DNA from 2 places in the Aliiroseovarius pelagivivens genome. Region 1 is predicted to be linked to the other one. Evidence: riboswitches for the same ligand, from Rfam matches in the RefSeq annotation. Region 1 holds a riboswitch; the other holds the start of a gene.

Region 1 (9,612 bases):
GGCCTCCGATTGACGTCCCATACAATCGCAAGACAACACACCCGCCAAGGTTTTTCACGCGGAACCTATGACGAATGCTCACGTTTTCGTATGCCGCATGGACGAGAGGTGCAGATTTGGTCCAGATAACCAAGACACGCCGAAATGGATTGGCGAAGGGAAAGGACGCGTCATGCTGGACGCATATGCACGTAGATTGATTGATCCACCGCTGGATCGCGTGGGCGGCCTGTTGGCGCGCGCGGGCGTCGGCGCCAATGCGGTGACGCTGGTCGGGCTGGGACTTGGCCTGCTGGCCGCGGTCAGCATCGTGTTTGGGCAGTTCACGCTGGCTTTGTGGCTGGTTCTGGCATCACGCGTGGCCGACGGGCTGGACGGAGCGATCGCCCGCGCCAGCACCCGGACCGATTTCGGCGGCTATCTGGACATCACCGCCGACTTTGCCTTCTACGGCGCCATTCCCTTGGCGTTCATTCTGCATGACCCTGCCACGAATGGCATTGCCGGGGCCGTCCTGCTGCTGAGCTTTTATGTGAACGGCGCAAGCTTCCTTGGCTATGCGATCCTTGCCGCAAAAAAGGGGCTCGATACCCACGCGCAGGGCATCAAGTCGCTCTACTATTCCAACGGCATCCTTGAGGGCACCGAGACGATCCTGTTCTTCGTGCTTCTCTGCCTTGCCCCCCGTTTCTTCATGCCTCTGGCATGGCTGTTCGCCATCGCCTGTTTCGCCACCGCCATTCTGCGTGTCTGGGGTGCGTATCAGGCCTTTGGCCCCTCTCTTTCCGATCAACAGGAGTCCAAATGAAACACCTTGCTCTTGCCGCCAGCCTTTTGGCGTCGACCCTTCTGCCTACGACCAGTTTTGCCGATCCTGACCCCGCGAATTGGGATGCCGTGTTGGGCGAGGCGAAAGGCCAGACCGTCTATTGGAACGCATGGGGTGGTTCACCCACCACGAACGCCTTCATCGAATGGGCAGGCGACCAGATCGAAGCGCGCTATGGCGTGACGCTGGAGCATGTGAAGCTGACTGACACTGCCGACGCGGTGACCCGCGTGTTGTCGGAAAAGCAGGCTGGTCAGGATGATGACGGTGCGATCGACATGATCTGGATTAACGGGGCCAACTTTGCCTCGATGAAAGACAACGGTCTGCTGTTTGGCCCGTTCGCCGAGGATCTGCCCAACTGGAAGTTTGTAGATGCCGAGGGCAAGACCGTACGTACTGACTTTACGGTTCCCGTCGAAGGGTACGAGGCCCCTTGGGCGATGGCGCAGGTGGTGTTCATGTATGACACGGCGGACATTGCCAAACCTCTGCCTTCCGCCGCCGCGATCCTTGAGTGGGCCAAAGCCCATCCCGGCCGTTTTACCTATCCCCAACCGCCTGACTTCCTGGGTACGACTTTCCTGAAGCAAATGCTTGTCGAGCTGCTGGACGATCCCTCCGTTCTGGCCGCGCCTGTGTCTGACGAAAACTACGCCGACGTGACCGCGCCGCTGTGGGCCTATCTGGAAGAACTGACCCCCGCCCTGTGGCGCGAGGGCCGCACCTATCCGCCCAACGGCACCCGTCAGATCCAGCTGATCAATGACGGCGAGCTGGACATGGCTGTCTCGTTCAGCCCCAGCGCGGCCTCAACCGCGATTGCAAACTACGAGCTGCCGGACACCGTACGCACCTTCGTCTTGGATAAAGGCACCATCGGCAACGCGTCCTTCGTGGCGATCCCCTATAACTCGGGGTCGAAAGCGGGCGCGATGGTGCTGGCGGACTTCCTGATGTCGCCCGAGGCGCAGGCCAACGCCCAAGACCCGAACGTGCTGGGCTATGGCACGGTTCTGAACATGGCCGCCCTGTCTGACGAAGACCGCGCCCGCTTTGACGCGCTGGATCTGGGCATCGCGACCCTGCCCCCAGCCCAGCTTGGCCGCGTGCAGGACGAACCGCATCCCAGCTGGATGACCCGCATCGCGGAAGACTGGCAAACACGCTACGGCGTTCAGTAAAACATCTCATTGCCCCGCGTCCTGCGCGCGGGGCAGTATCCCAGTATGATCCGCTTCCCCCGCCTTCCCCTGTTTCCATTACTGACGGTCCTGTTTCTGCTGGGACCGCTGGTGGCTGGACTGTGGGGGACGCTTCTGCCTGCCTTTGGGCATTTCCCGGCTGGGGGGCATCATGGCCCCTCGCTTGATCCATTTCGCGCGCTTCTTGACTGGCCCGGATTGTCGGATGCGTCCCGGCTGTCGCTGGTCACGGGCGTTGTCTCGGCACTGCTTTCACTGTCCATCACGGCGCTGATCCTTGCAGGCTGGACCGGCACACGCGGGTTTCGGGCACTCGAACGTCTACTGTCTCCCTTCCTTTCGGTCCCCCATGCTGCCGCCGCCTTCGGGCTGGCCTTTTTGATCGCCCCTTCGGGCTGGATCGCGCGGCTGTTTTCCCCGTGGCTGACCGGGTGGGAGCGCCCGCCAGACCTGCTGATCCTGAACGACCCGTGGGGGCTGTCGCTGATCGCGGGCATGGTGGTGAAAGAGGTGCCGTTCCTGCTGCTTATGTCCATCGCCGCACTTGGCCAGATCGACGGCCGCCGCCGTATGGCGCTGAGCCAGAGCATGGGATACGGCCGCATCAAGGCATGGATGATCGCCATCTTCCCCGCGCTTTATGCACGCATTCGCCTGCCCGTCCTTGTGGTCCTGACATGGGCCATGTCGGTGGTGGATGTGGCGGTGATCCTTGGGCCGTCCACTCCGCCCACCCTGTCCGTGCAAATCGTGCGCTGGATGTCCGACCCCGACATCGGCTTCCGCCTGCTCGCCGCCGCTGCCGCACTGTGGCAACTGGTGCTGGTCGTCGCGGGCGTAGGCTTTTGGTTTCTGGGCGAGCACCTGATTGCCCGCATTGCCCGCAGACAGGTCGAGGCCGGACGCCGCGGGCACAGCGACACCCCCCTGCGCGTCGTAGGCTTCGCCCTTGGCACCACTGTCTCGCTGTCACTGCTGCTTGGGTTCCTTGGCCTGATCATCTGGTCCTTCGCTGGGTTCTGGAGCTTCCCTGACCTGCTACCCGATCAGTTCACCCTGCGCAGCTGGATGCGTCACCGCATGGGAAGTCTGGATGCTCTGGGCGAGACAGCATTGATCGCCGGGGTCTCGGTCACCATCGGGATGATCCTGACCATTGGCTGTCTGGAGACCGAAGAGCGATACGGCCTACGTATGACCCAACGCGGGATGTGGCTGATCTATTTGCCGCTGATCCTGCCGCAAACCGCCTTCCTACCGGGGTTGCAAACGCTGCTGCTGAACCTTGGGCTTGGAATGGGACGCGTGCCGGTCATTTTGGCGCATCTGGTCTTCGTCTTGCCCTATCTGCGCCTGTCTCTGGAAGGACCATGGAGGGCATGGGACACCCGTCAAGCCACTGTCGCCAAAGCGCTGGGGGCCACGCCGAACCAAATCCTGTGGCGCGTGCGTCTGCCGATGCTGCTGGCCCCGCTTCTGACCGCCACTGCTGTGGGCGTTGCCGTGTCTGTCGGGCAATACTTGCCCACGCTTCTGGCAGGCGGTGGCCGGGTCGAGACCCTGACGACCGAGGCCGTCGCGCTGGCGTCCGGAGGGGATCGCCGCGCCATTGGCGTCTTCGGCCTGATGCAAACTGCCGCCGCGATGCTTCCTTTCGCGCTGGCCTTGGCGCTGCCGGCTTTGGTATGGCGCAACCGAAAGGGGCTTTTGAATGGCTAACGGATTGCATCTGGATCAGGTCCGCATCCTGAAAGACGGCGCACCGCTGATCGAGATCGACACCCATGTAGCGCCGGGCTCGGTGCTGACCATCATGGGGCCAAGCGGCGTGGGGAAATCCACTCTGCTGTCCGCGATCATCGGCACATTGCCCCCTGCGTTTGACCTGCAAGGCCATGTCCGCCTAGAGGGCCGTGATTTGCTTCCCTTGCCGCCCGAGGATCGCTGTGTCGGGATCCTGTTCCAAGACGCGCTTTTGTTCCCGCATCTCAGCGTTGGGGCCAATCTGGCCTTCGGGCTAGCCCAAGGTGGCACCCGCGCGGAACGCCGCACGCAGATTGATACGGCTCTGGCCGAGGTGGGGCTGGAGGGCTTTGCCGATCGCGACCCCGAAACCCTGTCCGGCGGGCAACGCGCACGGGTGGCGCTGATGCGGATGCTTCTGTCCGAGCCAAAGGCGCTGTTGCTGGACGAGCCCTTTTCCGGCCTTGATGCCGCCCTGCGTGAACAAGTGCGCGCGCTGGTGTTTGACCACGCCAACGCCCGCGCTCTGCCCGTTCTGATGGTCACCCATGATCAGGAAGATGCGGATGCGGCTGGGGGCGAGGTCGTGCGTCTGGGTTAGATCCGCACCAGTTTCCCATTTTCCAGACGATAGCCATCGGGTGCGATCTCGGCCCGGAAATCGGGGGCGTGGCTGACAAGCAGGATCGCTTGATCCAGCCCTTTCAGAATCTCGGTCAAGCGGGCGTAGTTGTCCGGGTCCAGCGCGTTGGTGGGCTCGTCCAAGATCAGCACTTCGGGTTCCATCGCTAGAACGGTCGCCAGCGTCACCAGACGCTTTTCACCACCAGACAGCTTGTGCGTGATCCGGTCGCGCAGATGCATCAAGCCAAGACGGGTCAGAACCTGATCGACAATCGCCAGTGCCTCGTCTTTGGATTTGCCAAGGTTCAGGGGGCCAAAGGCCACGTCCTCGGCCACGGTGGGGCAGAACAGCTGATCGTCGGCATCTTGAAAAACAAACCCGACGCGGCGGCGGACTTCGTGGAAATCGGCCTCTTCGGCGCGGGGTTTTCCAAAGGCTTTGATGGTTCCGGCGGTTGGCGGCATGAGCCCCATTATAAGCTTCAGAAGCGTCGACTTGCCCGCGCCATTCGGCCCGACAATCGACAGCCGCTCGCCCGGCTCCATCCGCATGGATGCCCCTTCCAGCACAGGTTCAAGCCCCGGATAGGCGAAATGGATGTCAGTCAGTTCAAGCAACGGCATAGGCGACCTCGACCCAGATCAGGGCAGCCAGCGCAAGCACCATGGCGCCTGCAAACATTACATCCGTCCGGGTCAGGCGGAACTCTTCCAGCAGAACGATCCGGCCCGAAAAGCCCCGGCATTTCATTGCCGCCAGAATACGTTCGGACCGTTCAATCGCGCGCACCAGCATCATGCCCACCAAATAGCCATAGCTGCGATAGGTGTGCCAATTCGTGCCGGGGCGAAACCCGCGCAGCTTCATCGAGGTGCGCAGACGCATGTATTCTTCGCGCAAGACGTCGATATAGCGGATCGTGAACATCATCAGATGGACCAGCCGCTCGGGCGTCTTCAGGGCGAACAGGGCGTGGCCCATGGTGACCGGCTCCATCGAGCCGACCAGCGTCATCACCGCCAGAATGACCGCGTTGGCGGTCAGCGCAATCTCGGTCGCGCGCCAGAGGCCTTCCCATGTAGCGTCAAACCCGAACACCGAAAACATCGGCGTGCCGGGCATGGTGAAGGGCAGAAGGATCAGGGTGAAAATGATGAACCCATCCATCATCGCCATGCGTTTCAATGTCTTCTGAAACGGCAGACCTGAAATAGCCAAGAGCCACATCGACAGGATCAAAGCGCCCGACAGAACCCGCAGATCATCCAGCGCAACCACGGTCACGGCGTAGATCACGGTCATCACGATCCGCATACGCGGATCAAGCGAGGACACCGCGGCCCGAAGCGCGCCGAAGCCAGTAAGCGGCTTGTCTTCCCCTGTCAGGACATAGGTCATTTGCCGCCCTCCATCTTGCGGCGGGCCGCGATGTAGAAGCCAAGACCGAAGAGGCCGGCGATATAGCCCAACCCGCCCAGAATGGTCTGCAGATTGTTCTTGTTTTTATAGGCACTGATTTCCTGTCGCAGGGGGCGCAGCTCGGTCCGGATCATGGTGGCAAGTTCTGCGCGGGCCTGATCGGACAGACCAGACAGACCAGCCGTCGACGCAGGTGCCGTAGCAGAGGCGGCGGAGGTCGAGACCGCAGCGTCCTGCCCCATCAGCGCGGCCACGTCTGCGGCAGTCATGATGACCTCGGCCACGTGGCCGGCGCCCAGATCGCCGCGGAAGATATGGGTCACGGGCTGCATGGGTGTGTAGACGAAGAACCCGTCCGCGTCGGTCTTTGTTTCGCCCAGCTTGTTGCCAGCCTCGTCAAAGACTTCGACCAGCAGATCGGTGGCCATGTCGCCGCTGGAAAAACCGATCTCGCCTTCGATGTCCGATCCAGACGGAAAAACGGACGAGATGATGTTGTGGGCCAACGCAGGTACAGGTGCCGCCAAGGCGAGGATCAGGATAAGGGATCGGATCATGCCCAGCCTCCTTTCGAGCCTGCGAAAAGCTCGGGCTTAACGCGGCGGGCCAGGAAGATGGCCGCGCCGGACAGAAGCGCTTCGATGAAGATGACAGGAATATGCGCCACGAAGACCAGCTTGGCGGCGGGGATGAATTCGTCCCCAGACAAGGCCAGCGAAAAGGCCACGGCCAGCGTTGTCACGGCGATGGCGAAACCGCCACCGATCCCGCCCCAAACGGCGCCCTGCATGGGGCTGCCGCGGGCGACGAGGCGGCCAAAGATCAACCCGGCCAATACAGCCGGTCCCGCGATATTGATCGCGTTCACGCCCAGAACGGTCAGCCCGCCAAATCCGAAGAACACGGCCTGCAAGAGCAGCCCAACGAACAGCGCCGGAAACGCAGCCCATCCCAGCACCAAGCCAGCCAACCCGTTCAGGATAAGATGGACCGAGCTTGGGCCGATGGGCACATGGATCAGCGAGGCCACGAAGAAGCTTGCAGACAGCACGCCTGCAGCCGGAATACGCTCTAGCGGCAGCTTTTTCAGACCCATCGCGATACCGCCCACAGCCAAGGCCGCGCCGCCGATCAGCACGGGATTTGACAGGGCTCCATCTACAATGTGCATCGCGGGCTCCTTACTTCAGCTCTGTCGCGTTGATCCACAAAACCGCGTCTTGGCTCAGCTCTTTGCCGTCATGTTCGGTGACCGGACCCGACCCCAAGGCCGCGAAGCCCCAGTTGCCTGCTTTTGGAATGCCGAAGGTGAAGACGCCGTTTGCGTCGGTCAGGGCCACAATGGTCCCGCCCGGCATGGCGCCTACGGTGCTGTCAGTGGCTGCGAATGCCTCTAGATCCGGCTCGGCGGCCATGTATTCGATCTCGATCTCAACGCCCGGAACCGGCTTGCCTTCGGACAGAACCACACCCGAGAAGGTCGATCCGACCACGACGTTATAAGGCTTGTTCAACGGCAGGATCTCAGTCGGCAAGCCAGCAGGCTGATCCCAATCGGTGGGCAGCGTGTTGCGGTTCAGAACCGACTTGGTGATCTGCTGGATGTAGATGTCTTCGCTTTGCTCATAATACGGCGTGGGCACGGTCACGACCACATAGTCGCCCGACCGTTTGACCGGCACGGAAGCCGTGAAAGCGGCGGCCTCATTGTGCTTGCCTATAAACGTAGCAGGCGCCACGCGATCCATCAGGTCGGTCTTTGCGCCGTTGTGGATCATGAAGAACTCTTGCGGAGCTTCCATATCCATGGCGTGCCCGTTCTCCATCGGGTGCCAGAAGATCAGGCCCATCGGCACGTCGCCGGGCTTGTCGATCAGCACTTCGTCGGTGTGTTGCAGCAGGAAATGCGCCTGCGCGGCAACGGGTACAAAAGTGGCCAGTGCAGTGGCCAGAATAGTCTTTTTCATGTCGTCCTCATTCGACGTCACAGGGGTTACCTGCAATCAAGAATGAACGAACGGGGTTTTGGCACGGGAGGGTCTTTGGACCGCCGGGCCAGACGCTCACCCCGGCGTCCGGTGGAAATGGGCAAATGCCCAGCGTCCGGCAGGTCTCCTGACTTGCGGGTCTTTGCTTGGCTGGCCTTCCCGGGCGGACCCAGTGGCATGTTCAGCTTCGCTCGCCGCTCACAGTTGCGGGGGCAGTCTCGGTTTTGGCGCCTGTTGGCTACACCTCACCGGGTTCCCTATTACTTTCGCGGTGCTTCTGCACACGCGAAACCGATCGCTGGTTCTGCATGTCAGAACTGGCGGGGACGAGTCAAGCGAAAGCGCGCGGGGCGACGGGTCGCAGACGCCACTGCAAAAGTCGCAAAAAGCGCAAGGTATTGTTATGAAACAGAATTAACTTCCGCGATACGTAGAGTATCCATAAGGCGACAACAGAAGTGGTACGTGATAATGCGCCTGTTCGGACATGCCAAAGCGGATTGGGACCACATCAAGGAAAAGCGGGCTTGTGCCATCTTGACCAGAGGCCCGCAGATAGTCGCCCGCATGGAAGACCAGCTCATAGGTTCCGACCTCGAACACATCAGCGGGCAGGATTTGTTCGTCTGTTCGCCCGTCGTCATTGGTCACAAGGGTTTTCACCAACGCACGCGCCTCGCCCTCGATCCGGTAAAGGTCAATGCGCAGGCCTTGCGCGGGACAGCCGCGTGCTGTGTCCAGAACATGGGTGGTCAGATATCCGGTCATGATAAGTCCTCTCCTCGGCCCCACTATTGGGGGATCCGCACCAACGCGCAATCCTATTTGACGTCTCGACCTTTCCTTGGAAGGGTGGACAGGAACCAAGCACGAGAGAACCCATGCCAGACAGATACGTACGCGACATGCGCGGCCACGGCCCGACACCGCCCAACCCGAACTGGCCGAATGATGCCAAGATCGCGGTACAGTTTGTCCTGAACTATGAAGAAGGCGGCGAGAATTGCGTGCTGCACGGCGATGCCGCGTCCGAGGCGTTCCTGTCCGATATCCCCGGCGCCGCCCAATGGCAGGGCCAGCGGCATTGGAACATGGAAAGCATCTATGAATACGGCGCGCGGGCGGGGTTCTGGCGGTTGCATCGTCTGTTCACGGGTGCGGATATTCCGGTGACGATCTATGGCGTGGCGTCTGCCCTTGCGCGCAGCCCCGAACAGGTAGCGGCGATGACGGATGCCGGGTGGGAGATCGCGAGCCACGGGCTGAAATGGGTCGAACACAAGGACATGCCCGAAGCCGACGAACGCGCCGCGATCGACGAAGCTGTCCGCCTACATACCGAGGTCGTCGGAACGCCTCCGCGCGGCTGGTACACAGGGCGCTGCTCGGAAAACACCGTGCGGTTGGTCGCCGAGCATGGCGGGTTCGACTATGTCTCGGACACCTATGACGATGATCTGCCCTATTGGGCCGAGATCGGGGATCGGGACCAGCTGATCATCCCTTACACGCTGGAAGCCAATGACATGCGCTTTGCCACCGCGCCGGGCTGGGTGACAGGTAACGACTTCGGAGATTATCTGATCGACGCCTTTGACACGCTCTATGCGGAAGGGCAGGCAGGCGACCGCCCCGCAATGATGTCGGTCGGGCTGCACTGCCGCCTGATCGGACGCCCCGGCAAGATCGCGGGGCTGCGCCGTTTCATCGACCATATCCAACGCCACGATGGCGTCTGGTGTCCTCGCCGGATCGAGATTGCCGAGCATTGGGCGGCTCACCATCCACACCGACGGATCGAGC
Region 2 (9,612 bases), 100 kb from region 1:
CGCATCCGGCGAGACGAACATGGACTTCACCTCGCCATAGTCGCCTTTATCGGCGAGCGCCCCGGTGCCCAGCACCACGTCGCCCTCGCGCGCCACGAAGAACGAGATATCGGGCACGCAAAGGTCATCGATATCCAGAAAAAAGTTGTCCTCGGACGAAAACAGGCTCTCCATCAGGGCATGGCTTTGCTTTAGCAGCGCCGTAGCCTGAGGATCACGCGGATCGCCGGGAACAACTTCAATCGTCATGCGGTTAGCGCCTGTTCGATGGCTGTGCGGTCAAGACCCGACTGACCGATGACCACCAGCCGCGTTTCGCGGGCCTGGGTGCCAAAGGGTTGGTCGAAATACGTGTCCACACGCGGACCAACAGCTTGAAGCGTCAGACGCATCGGCTTGCCTTCAACGGCCGCGAAGCCTTTCAGACGCAGAATGTTGTTGGCGCGGATCACCTCGGCGACCTTTTCGGCAAAAGCTTTCGGGTCTGAGACTTCCCCCAGCGTAACCACGAAGCTTTCAAACGCATCATGGTCGTGATCGTGGTGGTGGTGATGGTCGTCATGATGGTGGTCATCATCGTGATCATGATGGTGATGGTCGTCGTCATGGTCATGGTGGTGATCATCGTGGTGATGATGCCCCTTCTCGTGCAGCGATAGACGTGCATCCATGTCATCCTCGGCGCCCATGCCCTGCCCCAGCAGAACCTCGACCGGCAGCGCACCCATGGTCGAGCGGACCACCTGAACTCCATCGCGGCTTTCACCGGTCAGCCGCGAGACCAACTGATCCGCTTCGCCATCGGCAAGAAGATCGGACTTGTTGACGACGATCATGTCGGCGCAAGTGACCTGATCCTTGAACAGCTCTGACAGAGGCGTTTCGTGATCTAGGTTCTCGTCCAGCTTGCGCTGGGCTTCGACGGCATCCAGGTTGGACGCGAACTGACCGTCAAACACGGCCTTGCCGTCCACCACGGTCACAACTCCATCCACGGTCACGCGGGTCGAGATCTCGGGCCATTGGAAAGCACGCACCAAGGGTTGCGGCAGCGCCAGACCCGAGGTTTCAATCACGATGTGATCAGGGGGCGTGTCGCGGTCCAGAAGCTTTTCAAGCGTCGGAATGAAATCCTCGGCCACGGTGCAACAGATGCAGCCGTTCGACAGCTCCATGATGTCATCCTCGGTGCAGGTTTCGTCCCCACAACCTTTCAGGATGTCGCCATCCACGCCCAGATCACCAAACTCGTTGATGATCAGCGCGATGCGCTTGCCCTTGGCGTTGTCCAGCATGTGGCGGATCAGGGTCGTCTTGCCCGCGCCCAGAAAACCGGTGACCACGGTGGCAGGAATCTTTGCTTGCATCTTATCCTCCTTCGCCCGTCTCCCCGACGGGTGGGTTGCATGTGCGCATGGCAGGTCTCCTGGCTTTGCGGGTCGAAGCGCGCCGCCGCCTTCCCGACCCTTAGGGCCAGTGGCGCTGGCGGGCGCTCTCCGCTTACAGTCGCGGGGGCGGCTGCACCATCAGACCCCGGATTGGGTCGTCCCCGGTGCATTCCCTTTTGTCCCAATGGGAACCATGCCGAACTTCTTTGCCGTGCAAGCGGGTAAAGGGTCAAGATCGAAACCGACGTCGCAAGCGGGAATGGCGGCAAGACGACCACGCCCCTTCAGCCACAAAAGCAATATCTTGTGGATAACTCACCCATTTCGACCACATATCGTTCCTCACCGTTGACTCCTGCACAATCCCTTCGAACAATCATCCAACAGTAAGAATCAATTATGAGGCAGACCGCTTGCGGTTTTCAAAACTCCGTCTGAATGGCTTTAAAAGCTTTGTAGACCCGACCGATCTGGTGATCGCGGACGGGCTGACGGGTGTTGTGGGTCCGAATGGCTGCGGCAAATCCAACCTTCTGGAAGCGCTGCGCTGGGTCATGGGCGAGAACCGCCCGACTGCCATGCGCGGCGGCGGGATGGAGGACGTGATCTTCGCCGGGGCATCAAGCCGCCCTGCCCGCAACTTTGCCGAAGTATCCCTGCTTTTGGACAACAGCGAACGGCTTGCGCCATCCGGGTTCAACGAAAGCGACAACCTTGAGATCGTGCGCCGGATCACCCGCGACGCCGGATCCGCCTATAAGGTCAACACCAAAGACGTCCGCGCGCGTGACGTTCAAATGCTGTTCGCCGATGCCTCAACCGGGGCGCATTCGCCCGCGCTGGTACGGCAGGGTCAGATTTCCGAGCTGATCAACGCCAAACCCAAAGCGCGTCGTCGCATTTTGGAAGAGGCCGCCGGGATCTCGGGTCTGTATCAGCGCCGGCACGAAGCCGAGCTGAAACTGAAAGGCACCGAGACCAATCTGGCGCGCATCGATGATGTGATCGAACAGCTGGCCTCTCAGCTGGGGCAGTTGGCGCGACAGGCCCGCCAAGCCGCGCGGTATCGCACCATCGGTGACGACCTGCGTCGGGCTGAAGGGCTGCTTCTGTATCGCCGCTGGAAAGAAGCTGACGCCGCCCGCGCCGATGCACAGACCCAGTTGACCGACCGTGTAAAGGCCGCCGCCGCCGCTGAAGGTGCTTCGCGTCAAGCGACCAAAGCCCGACAGGACGCCGAAGACCGCCTGCCACCCCTGCGCGAGGAAGAGGCCATCGCCGCCGCAATCCTGCAACGTCTGCAAGTTCAGCGCGACCAATTGTCAGATCAGGAAAGCCAAGCCCGCGAACGGATCGAGACCCTGACAAGCCGCATCACCCAACTGACCCGCGATATTGATCGGGAAAGTGGGCTGAACAAAGACGCCGGCGAAACGATCGAGCGGTTGGAATGGGAACAGGCGCAAATTGCCAAGGCGTCTGAAGGTCATGGAGACGTGCTTGAAGCATCCAATGCCGATGCGCGCGACAGTGCCGCGATCTTGCAGGAACGTGAAGCTGACCTGACCCAACTGACGGAAGACGTCGCGCGGCTGGCCGCGCGCCACCAATCCGCTCACCGCCTGTTGGATGACAGCCGTAAAACGCTTGAGAAAAGTGAAGCCGAGGCCACGCGAGCACGCTCCGCAATGGACGACGCCAAGGGGGCCGTGGATAAGGCGGGTACGGATTTTAACGCGGCTGGCGTGGCGCAAACCTCTGCCGCCAAAGCGTCTGAGGATGCGGAAGCCGCACTTGTCGCAGCTGATGAAGCCCGTTCCGAAGCGCAGTCGCGCGAAGCCGACGCCCGCGCCGCCCGATCGTCCGCTGAAGGCGAAGTGAACGCCCTTCATGCCGAGGTTCAGGCGCTGTCCCGTCTGGTCGAACGCGACTCGGCTGAAGGTACGCAAGTGCTGGACAGTCTGCGTGTCAAATCTGGGTACGAGAAAGCTTTGGGTGCGGCGCTCGCCGATGATCTGCGTGCCCCTGAAATTGATGGCGAAGCACCGTCTGGTTGGGCACTATTACCGGGGTATTCGCAAGCACAGGCCTTGCCCGATGGCGTGAATGCCCTGTCCAACTATGTCTCGGTGCCCGAAGTTTTGGCCCGCCGCATGAGCCAGATTGGTTTGGTCAGCACCGAAGACGCAGCGCGCCTTCAGGCAGACCTGAAACCCGGGCAGCGTCTGGTCTCGATGGAAGGCGATCTGTGGCGTTGGGACGGGTTCCGGGCGGGCGCCGAAGACCAACCCTCGACCGCCGCGTTGCGGCTTGAGCAGCTGAACCGCCTGCAAGAACTCAAGCAGGATCTGGAAGAAGCCACCGCCCGCGCCGATGGGGCCCGCGCAGCCCATGACGTACTAAAAACCCGTTTGGTCGAAACGACCGAGGCTGACAAGCGTGCCCGCGATGCGCGTCGCGATGCCGACCGCGCCGTGACCGAGGCCAACCGCGCCCTGTCGCGTGCCGAAGCAGATCGCAATATCGCGGAAGGCAAACTGGAAAACCTTGGGCTGGCGCTGAAACGCCACGAGGAAGAAGCCATGGGTGCGCGCCAGCGTCTGGCCGAGGCCGAACGCGGTGTTGCTGATCTGGGCGATTTGGATGCTGCCCGCACACAGGTGGAAGAAGTCAAAATGGCCGTGGAAGCCGCACGGATGACCATGATGTCCAAACGCTCGGCCCATGATGAACTGCGCCGCGAGGGCGAAGCACGCATCCGCCGCTCTCAGGAAATCACCAAGGAAATCTCGGGCTGGAAGCACCGTCTGGAAACCGCTGGCAAACGGATTGCCGAATTGGAAGAGCGCAAGACGGAAAACGAAGCCGAACTGAAGGACGCTCAGGCCGCGCCAGACGAACTGGCCGCCAAGCGAGACGAGTTGGCCGATGCTATTGGCGAAGCTGAAACACGGCTTAAGGCGGCCGGCGACAAGTTGGCCGAAGGCGAAACCGCCGAGCGCGAAGCGGCTAATGCTGAACGCGACGCAGAACGCGCCGCCGGCGAAGCCCGCGAGGCCCGCGCCCGTGCCGAAGCCCGTGCAGACGCCGCCCGCGAGACAGTGACCCTTGCTGCCGAGCGCATTCAGGAAGAGATGGAGACCACGCCGGACGCTCTTTTGGAAACGCTGGATGCGGACCCCGAAAAGATGCCTTCGTCCGAGCAGATCGAACACGATGTGAACCGTTTGAAACGCCAGCGAGATTCCTTGGGCGCGGTCAACCTGCGCGCCGAAGAAGACGCCAAGGAAGTTCAGGAAGAACACGATCATCTGCTGTCTGAAAAGACCGATCTGGAAGAAGCAATCAAGAAGCTGCGCTCGGGTATTTCCAGTCTGAACAAGGAAGGACGCGAGCGTCTGTTGACCGCGTTCGAGCAGGTGAACGAAAGCTTCGGCACCCTGTTCCAGCATCTGTTTGGTGGCGGCGAAGCCAAGCTGGTGCTGGTCGAAAGCGACGATCCGCTGGATGCGGGGCTGGAAATCATGTGCCAACCGCCGGGCAAGAAGCTGTCGACACTCAGCCTGCTGTCGGGCGGCGAACAGACCTTGACTGCGCTGGCCCTGATCTTTGCCGTCTTCCTTGCCAACCCCGCCCCGATCTGTGTGCTGGACGAGGTCGACGCGCCGCTGGATGACGCCAACGTCACGCGCTTCTGTGACCTGCTGGACGAGATGACCCGCCGCACGAACACGCGCTTCCTGATCATCACCCACCACGCGGTGACGATGGCACGGATGGACCGGTTGTTTGGTGTAACTATGGCTGAACAGGGTGTCAGCCAGCTGGTGAGTGTTGACCTGAAAAAGGCCGAGCAAATGGTCGCCTGACCCGGCAACGCCCTTGCCCCACCGCGATCATGACCCTAGGCTTGTTTCAAAATTCGATTTGGAGAAGCTTATGAAATCCTTTCTTTTTTCTGGTGCACTGGCGCTGTCAATGATGGGTGGTCACGCCGCAACTGCTCAGCAGGTGAAAGCGTCTGAACCTGCAAGCGTTTTGGCCTATTTTGAAGATCTCGGAGCCCCTGCAAAACTGGTCGAAGACAGCGTTGGCGACCCCTCTGTCGAGGTGCAGTATTACGGCACCAGCATGGTCGTTTTCTTCTATGGATGCCGCAACAATACGAACTGCAACTCTCTTCAGTTCTTTGCAGCCTACACCGCGGAAAGCGAGATCACGCTGGAGGGCCTGAACGACTGGAACGCCGCGCAGCGCTATGGCCGAGCCTATCGCGCCGAGGACGGTCGTAAAATGTTGGAGTATGACATCTATACCGGTCAGGACGGCGTCAGCATGGCTGACTTTGACGAGGTCTTCGATATCTGGACCGAGGTCGTGGAAAGCTTCGAAGACGCGCTTTCCTAATACGCATCGCCCCCACCCCGAAGGCTGGGGGCGTTTTTCTTACAGAGCGTTCAGAAGCTGTGCCGTCGGCCAAGCGTCCGCAGGCAGGCCAAGACGAACCTGCTCTTTCTGAATGGCGGCACGGGTTTTTGCGCCCAGAATACCATCAATCTTGCCCACATCATGCCCGCGCGCAGACAGTTTCTTTTGCAGCGCTTTCATCTGCTGACCGCTGAAGGCCGGATCGGGATTGCCCGCATTGAAAACCGGTCCGCCCTCAAGGCGCGTGGCGAAATAGGCTGCGGTGGTCACATAGACGAAGCTTTGGTTCCACTCGAAATACACACGGAAGTTGGGATAGGCGATGAAGGCTGGCCCCTTGCGTCCCTGCGGCAAGATGATCGAGGCAGGCAGGTTCCCCGCACCCAGCTTTCCAGCCCGCGGCGAAACGCCAAGCGCCGCCCAGTCTGACACCGCTTTCGTCGTGTCCAACCCGGTCTCGGCCCAATTCAGATCGGCAGGAACGGTGACCTCTTGCAGCCACGGCTCACCCGCGCGCCAGCCCAGACCCCGCAACATGTTGGCCCCAGACAGTAGCGCATCGGCTGGTGTTTTGCGCAGATCGATCTTGCCGTCGCCATTGCCGTCCACACCGGCCTCGATGATGTCACCGGGCAGCATCTGAACCATGCCAATCTCGCCCGCCCATGCGCCTGTCGAGGTCGCCGGGTTGAAGGCACCGGCCTCGTACAGTTCAAGCGCCGCAAAAACCTGCGGCTGGAACAGCTCGGGGCGGCGGCAGTCATGCGATAGCGTGACCAGCGAGTTCAGCGTGTTGAAGTCCCCTTGGAAGGCGCCATAGTCGGTCTCGAACGCCCAGAATGCGGTCAGAACGCCGCGACTGACGCCGTATTCGGCCTCCATCCTATCAAAGACCGCGGCATGTTTGGTCAGCATTGCGCGGCCCCGGTTGATCCGGTCCTGACTGATCAGACGGCGCGAGAAATCAACGAAGGGCCGTTGAAAGATCCCCTGCGACCGATCTGCCTTCAGCGTCGCCTGATCCTGACGGACGGACGCGAAGAACTTGTTCACGCTGGCTTTGGAATGACCCTTGGCGATGGCCTCGTTTTTCATCGCGCCCACGAAGCCTTTGAAGCTTCCGCCACAGGCCACGGATTGCGCCTGTGCGGGAAGGGCCAGGGACATGGCAATCGCCACGGCCGAGATAATTTTTTGCATGTGAATACCTTTGGTTCTCTGCTCGCCCGGCAGATTACCGGATTCGCATCACGAGACAACCGCAAGTAGGATCACGACGCCCAGCAGGACCAACCATGCCGACCACAGGGCATCCACGGCCTGATCGACCTCTTTCGCGCCGATGTCGCGCGCGCCTTCGCCGTTCACCCACGGGAAGTCCCGCATCTCGCCGTGATAGGCGCGGGGTCCGGAGAGGGCCACATTCAGGGTCGAGGCCATGGCCGCTTCGGGCCAGCCCGCATTGGGCGAGCGGTGCAAGGGGGCATCGCGACGGATCACCGACCACGCGGACCATTTGCGACTTGCCAGCATCAGAATCACGGCGGTCAGCCGCGCGGGCACCCAGTTCAACACGTCATCCAAACGGGCGGCGAATTTGCCGAACTGTTCGTATCGTTTGTTGCGATAGCCGATCATGCTGTCGGCCGTGTTCACCAGCTTATAGACCATCAGCCCCGGCAGCCCCGCAATCAGGAACCAGAAGGCAGGCGCCACCACCCCGTCCGAGAAGTTCTCGGCCGCGCTTTCAATCGCACCGCGTGCGATGGCATCGTCACGCATATCCTGCGTGTCTCGGCCAACGATCATGGCAACCGCGTTGCGTCCTTCTTCCGTCGATTGGCGTAGCGCGTCGGCCACGGCCTGCACGTGCTGAGCCAAGGATTTCTGCGCCAGAAGGATCGCAGCCAAGATGATTTCCAGAAGCCCGCCAAAGGGCAGATGCTGGATCACTAGGCCAACGATCCCTGCCAAAGCAGCCAGTACGAAAACTCCCATCGCACCGTTGAAGAAACGGTTATCGCCTTCGTTCAACGCACGCTCGAGCCGCCCGATTGCGCGACCCATCAAGACCGCTGGATGCGGCACTCGTTTCCACGCCCAATCGGGTTCGCCTACAAAGGCGTCCAGCAACAAGGCGAGGGCAAGCACACCAGCGTAGCTCATAGGGCGGCCTCCAGTTGCGACCAACGATCTGGATGCGGTAGCCCAAGGCGAAGCCAGCGCGTCGAATAGGGGAAGATGCGCGACCAGATATGGCGTTCGGCCAAGCGGTCTTGCCACGCCTGCGCGTCACCCACATCGTAAAGCCGGAACAGAGTGGTGCCGCCCAGCGCTTCGGCGCCATTGGCGCTCATCAACGCATCCAGACGCGCGGTGTCTTCCGCCAACCGTGTACGCGTCGCGTCGGCCCATGCCGAATCCTCTAACGCCTGAGCACCCAATTCCAGCGCGGGACCAGAAACCTGCCAAGGTCCAATCGTGTCGCGCAGCTTGGCGATCAGCGCGGGATCTCCGATCACGAAGCCCAGTCGCAACCCAGCCAGTCCCCAGAACTTGCCGAAGCTTTTCAGGATCAACACGCCCGGTTTGGTCGCGGCCTCGATCAGGCTTTGATCCGGGATCACATCGCAAAAGCTTTCGTCGATCACGGTCAGGGCACGGTCCAAGTCCAAGTCCGGCCAGACGCGACCATCGGGGTTGTTGGGATGTACGACGACGCGGGCTGGGGCGGCGTGATCTGTGACCTGCCAGCCTTGCGCCTGAAACCCGGCGGCGTGTTCGTTATAGGTTGGACCTTCGATCTGCACCTGACCCGCAGGCAGAAGCGAGGGGATGCGGGCGATCAGAGCAGACGCACCGGGCGCGGCCAAAACCGCAGCACCATCCGGCACGTTCCAAAACGAGCGCGCCGCGGCCTCAAGCCGTGCAAACGCGCCCTTGTCGGGCAGCGCGGTCCATGCATCCGCCGAGAACGCACCCACAGGATAGGGCAGCGGGTTGATGCCAGTGGACAGGTCCAACCAGCCGGTACGTGTGCCGCCGAACCGCGCGATGGCTGCGTCCAGCCCGCCCCCGTGATCGCGTTCTTCCGCTTGGGTCATGTGTCCTCCGGCAAGGGTGCGTGGCGGGTCACGAAATGGCCCTTAACGGCCTGCGGCCATTCGCGGTACGGCACTTGCCCGGTGTCGCTATCCGCATGGGCCACCGCATAGTCGACGATCCCCTGTGCGGCATCCTCGGACACCTCGAACCGTCCCAGCGTGTAGCAAAGCTTGCCGTTCGCCTGAATGGCCACGTTGCAGCTGTTGTCACAGCCCATCAGACAGGACACGCGGCGCGTGCGGACAGCGGTGCCATCGGCCTGCGCCTCGATCAGCGCGGCCAGAACTTCGCCATCGGTCTGCTCCATCCCGCGCTCGGCCCAATCCTCGTGCTTGCAAGTGTCACAGATGGTGATCCAGGTTGTCATCGCGCGCTCCTTCTTTGTTGGAATTGGTTCAAACGGAAAACGCGGCGAAAGACAACGCAAATTGCGGCGAAGTGGCCGGGTTGGGCGACACGTATGCAGCAACGGCAAGATTGGCATGTGATGCGGAACGTGCCATACCGCAGCGGCGGAGATTATTATGCAAATACTGATTGTCGAAGAAAACCCCGATCTGGCCCGGATCTGGTCGGCGCACCTAACGCGTCAGGGGATGGATGTATCGCACGCCCAGTCGAAGTCCGAGGCACACGCGTTGGTGACCGAGCGCGCGTTCGACGTGGTTATTCTGGACGCCGACATTGATGG

Evidence for each region. Region 1 has a riboswitch for cobalamin ahead of ALP8811_RS13315 (DUF4198 domain-containing protein). Riboswitches for the same ligand answer to the same signal wherever they lie in the genome.
Region 2: linked by a shared signal. The riboswitch ahead of cobW (cobalamin biosynthesis protein CobW) and the one ahead of ALP8811_RS13315 (DUF4198 domain-containing protein) in region 1 are both predicted to bind cobalamin.

The regions. Positions count from the first base shown of each region.
Region 1 covers NZ_OMOI01000002.1:225,659-235,270, forward strand. The annotation lists gene ALP8811_RS13275 (CDP-alcohol phosphatidyltransferase family protein) at 173-808, shown strand; gene ALP8811_RS13280 (ABC transporter substrate-binding protein) at 805-2,013, shown strand; gene ALP8811_RS13285 (ABC transporter permease) at 2,059-3,753, shown strand; gene ALP8811_RS13290 (ATP-binding cassette domain-containing protein) at 3,746-4,378, shown strand; gene ALP8811_RS13295 (energy-coupling factor ABC transporter ATP-binding protein) at 4,375-5,025, opposite strand; gene cbiQ (cobalt ECF transporter T component CbiQ) at 5,012-5,800, opposite strand; gene ALP8811_RS13305 (NikL family nickel/cobalt ECF transporter subunit) at 5,797-6,378, opposite strand; gene cbiM (cobalt transporter CbiM) at 6,375-6,992, opposite strand; gene ALP8811_RS13315 (DUF4198 domain-containing protein) at 7,003-7,788, opposite strand; cobalamin riboswitch at 7,910-8,120, opposite strand; gene uraH (hydroxyisourate hydrolase) at 8,224-8,577, opposite strand; gene puuE (allantoinase PuuE) at 8,691-9,612, shown strand, end outside.
Region 2 covers NZ_OMOI01000002.1:123,931-133,542, forward strand. The annotation lists gene ALP8811_RS12820 (GNAT family N-acetyltransferase) at 1-249, opposite strand, end outside; gene cobW (cobalamin biosynthesis protein CobW) at 246-1,367, opposite strand; cobalamin riboswitch at 1,400-1,599, opposite strand; gene smc (chromosome segregation protein SMC) at 1,802-5,257, shown strand; gene ALP8811_RS12835 (YbjN domain-containing protein) at 5,328-5,795, shown strand; gene ALP8811_RS12840 (lytic murein transglycosylase) at 5,835-7,016, opposite strand; gene cbiB (adenosylcobinamide-phosphate synthase CbiB) at 7,065-7,982, opposite strand; gene ALP8811_RS12850 (threonine-phosphate decarboxylase) at 7,979-8,920, opposite strand; gene ALP8811_RS12855 (DUF1636 family protein) at 8,917-9,288, opposite strand; gene ALP8811_RS12860 (response regulator) at 9,446-9,612, shown strand, end outside.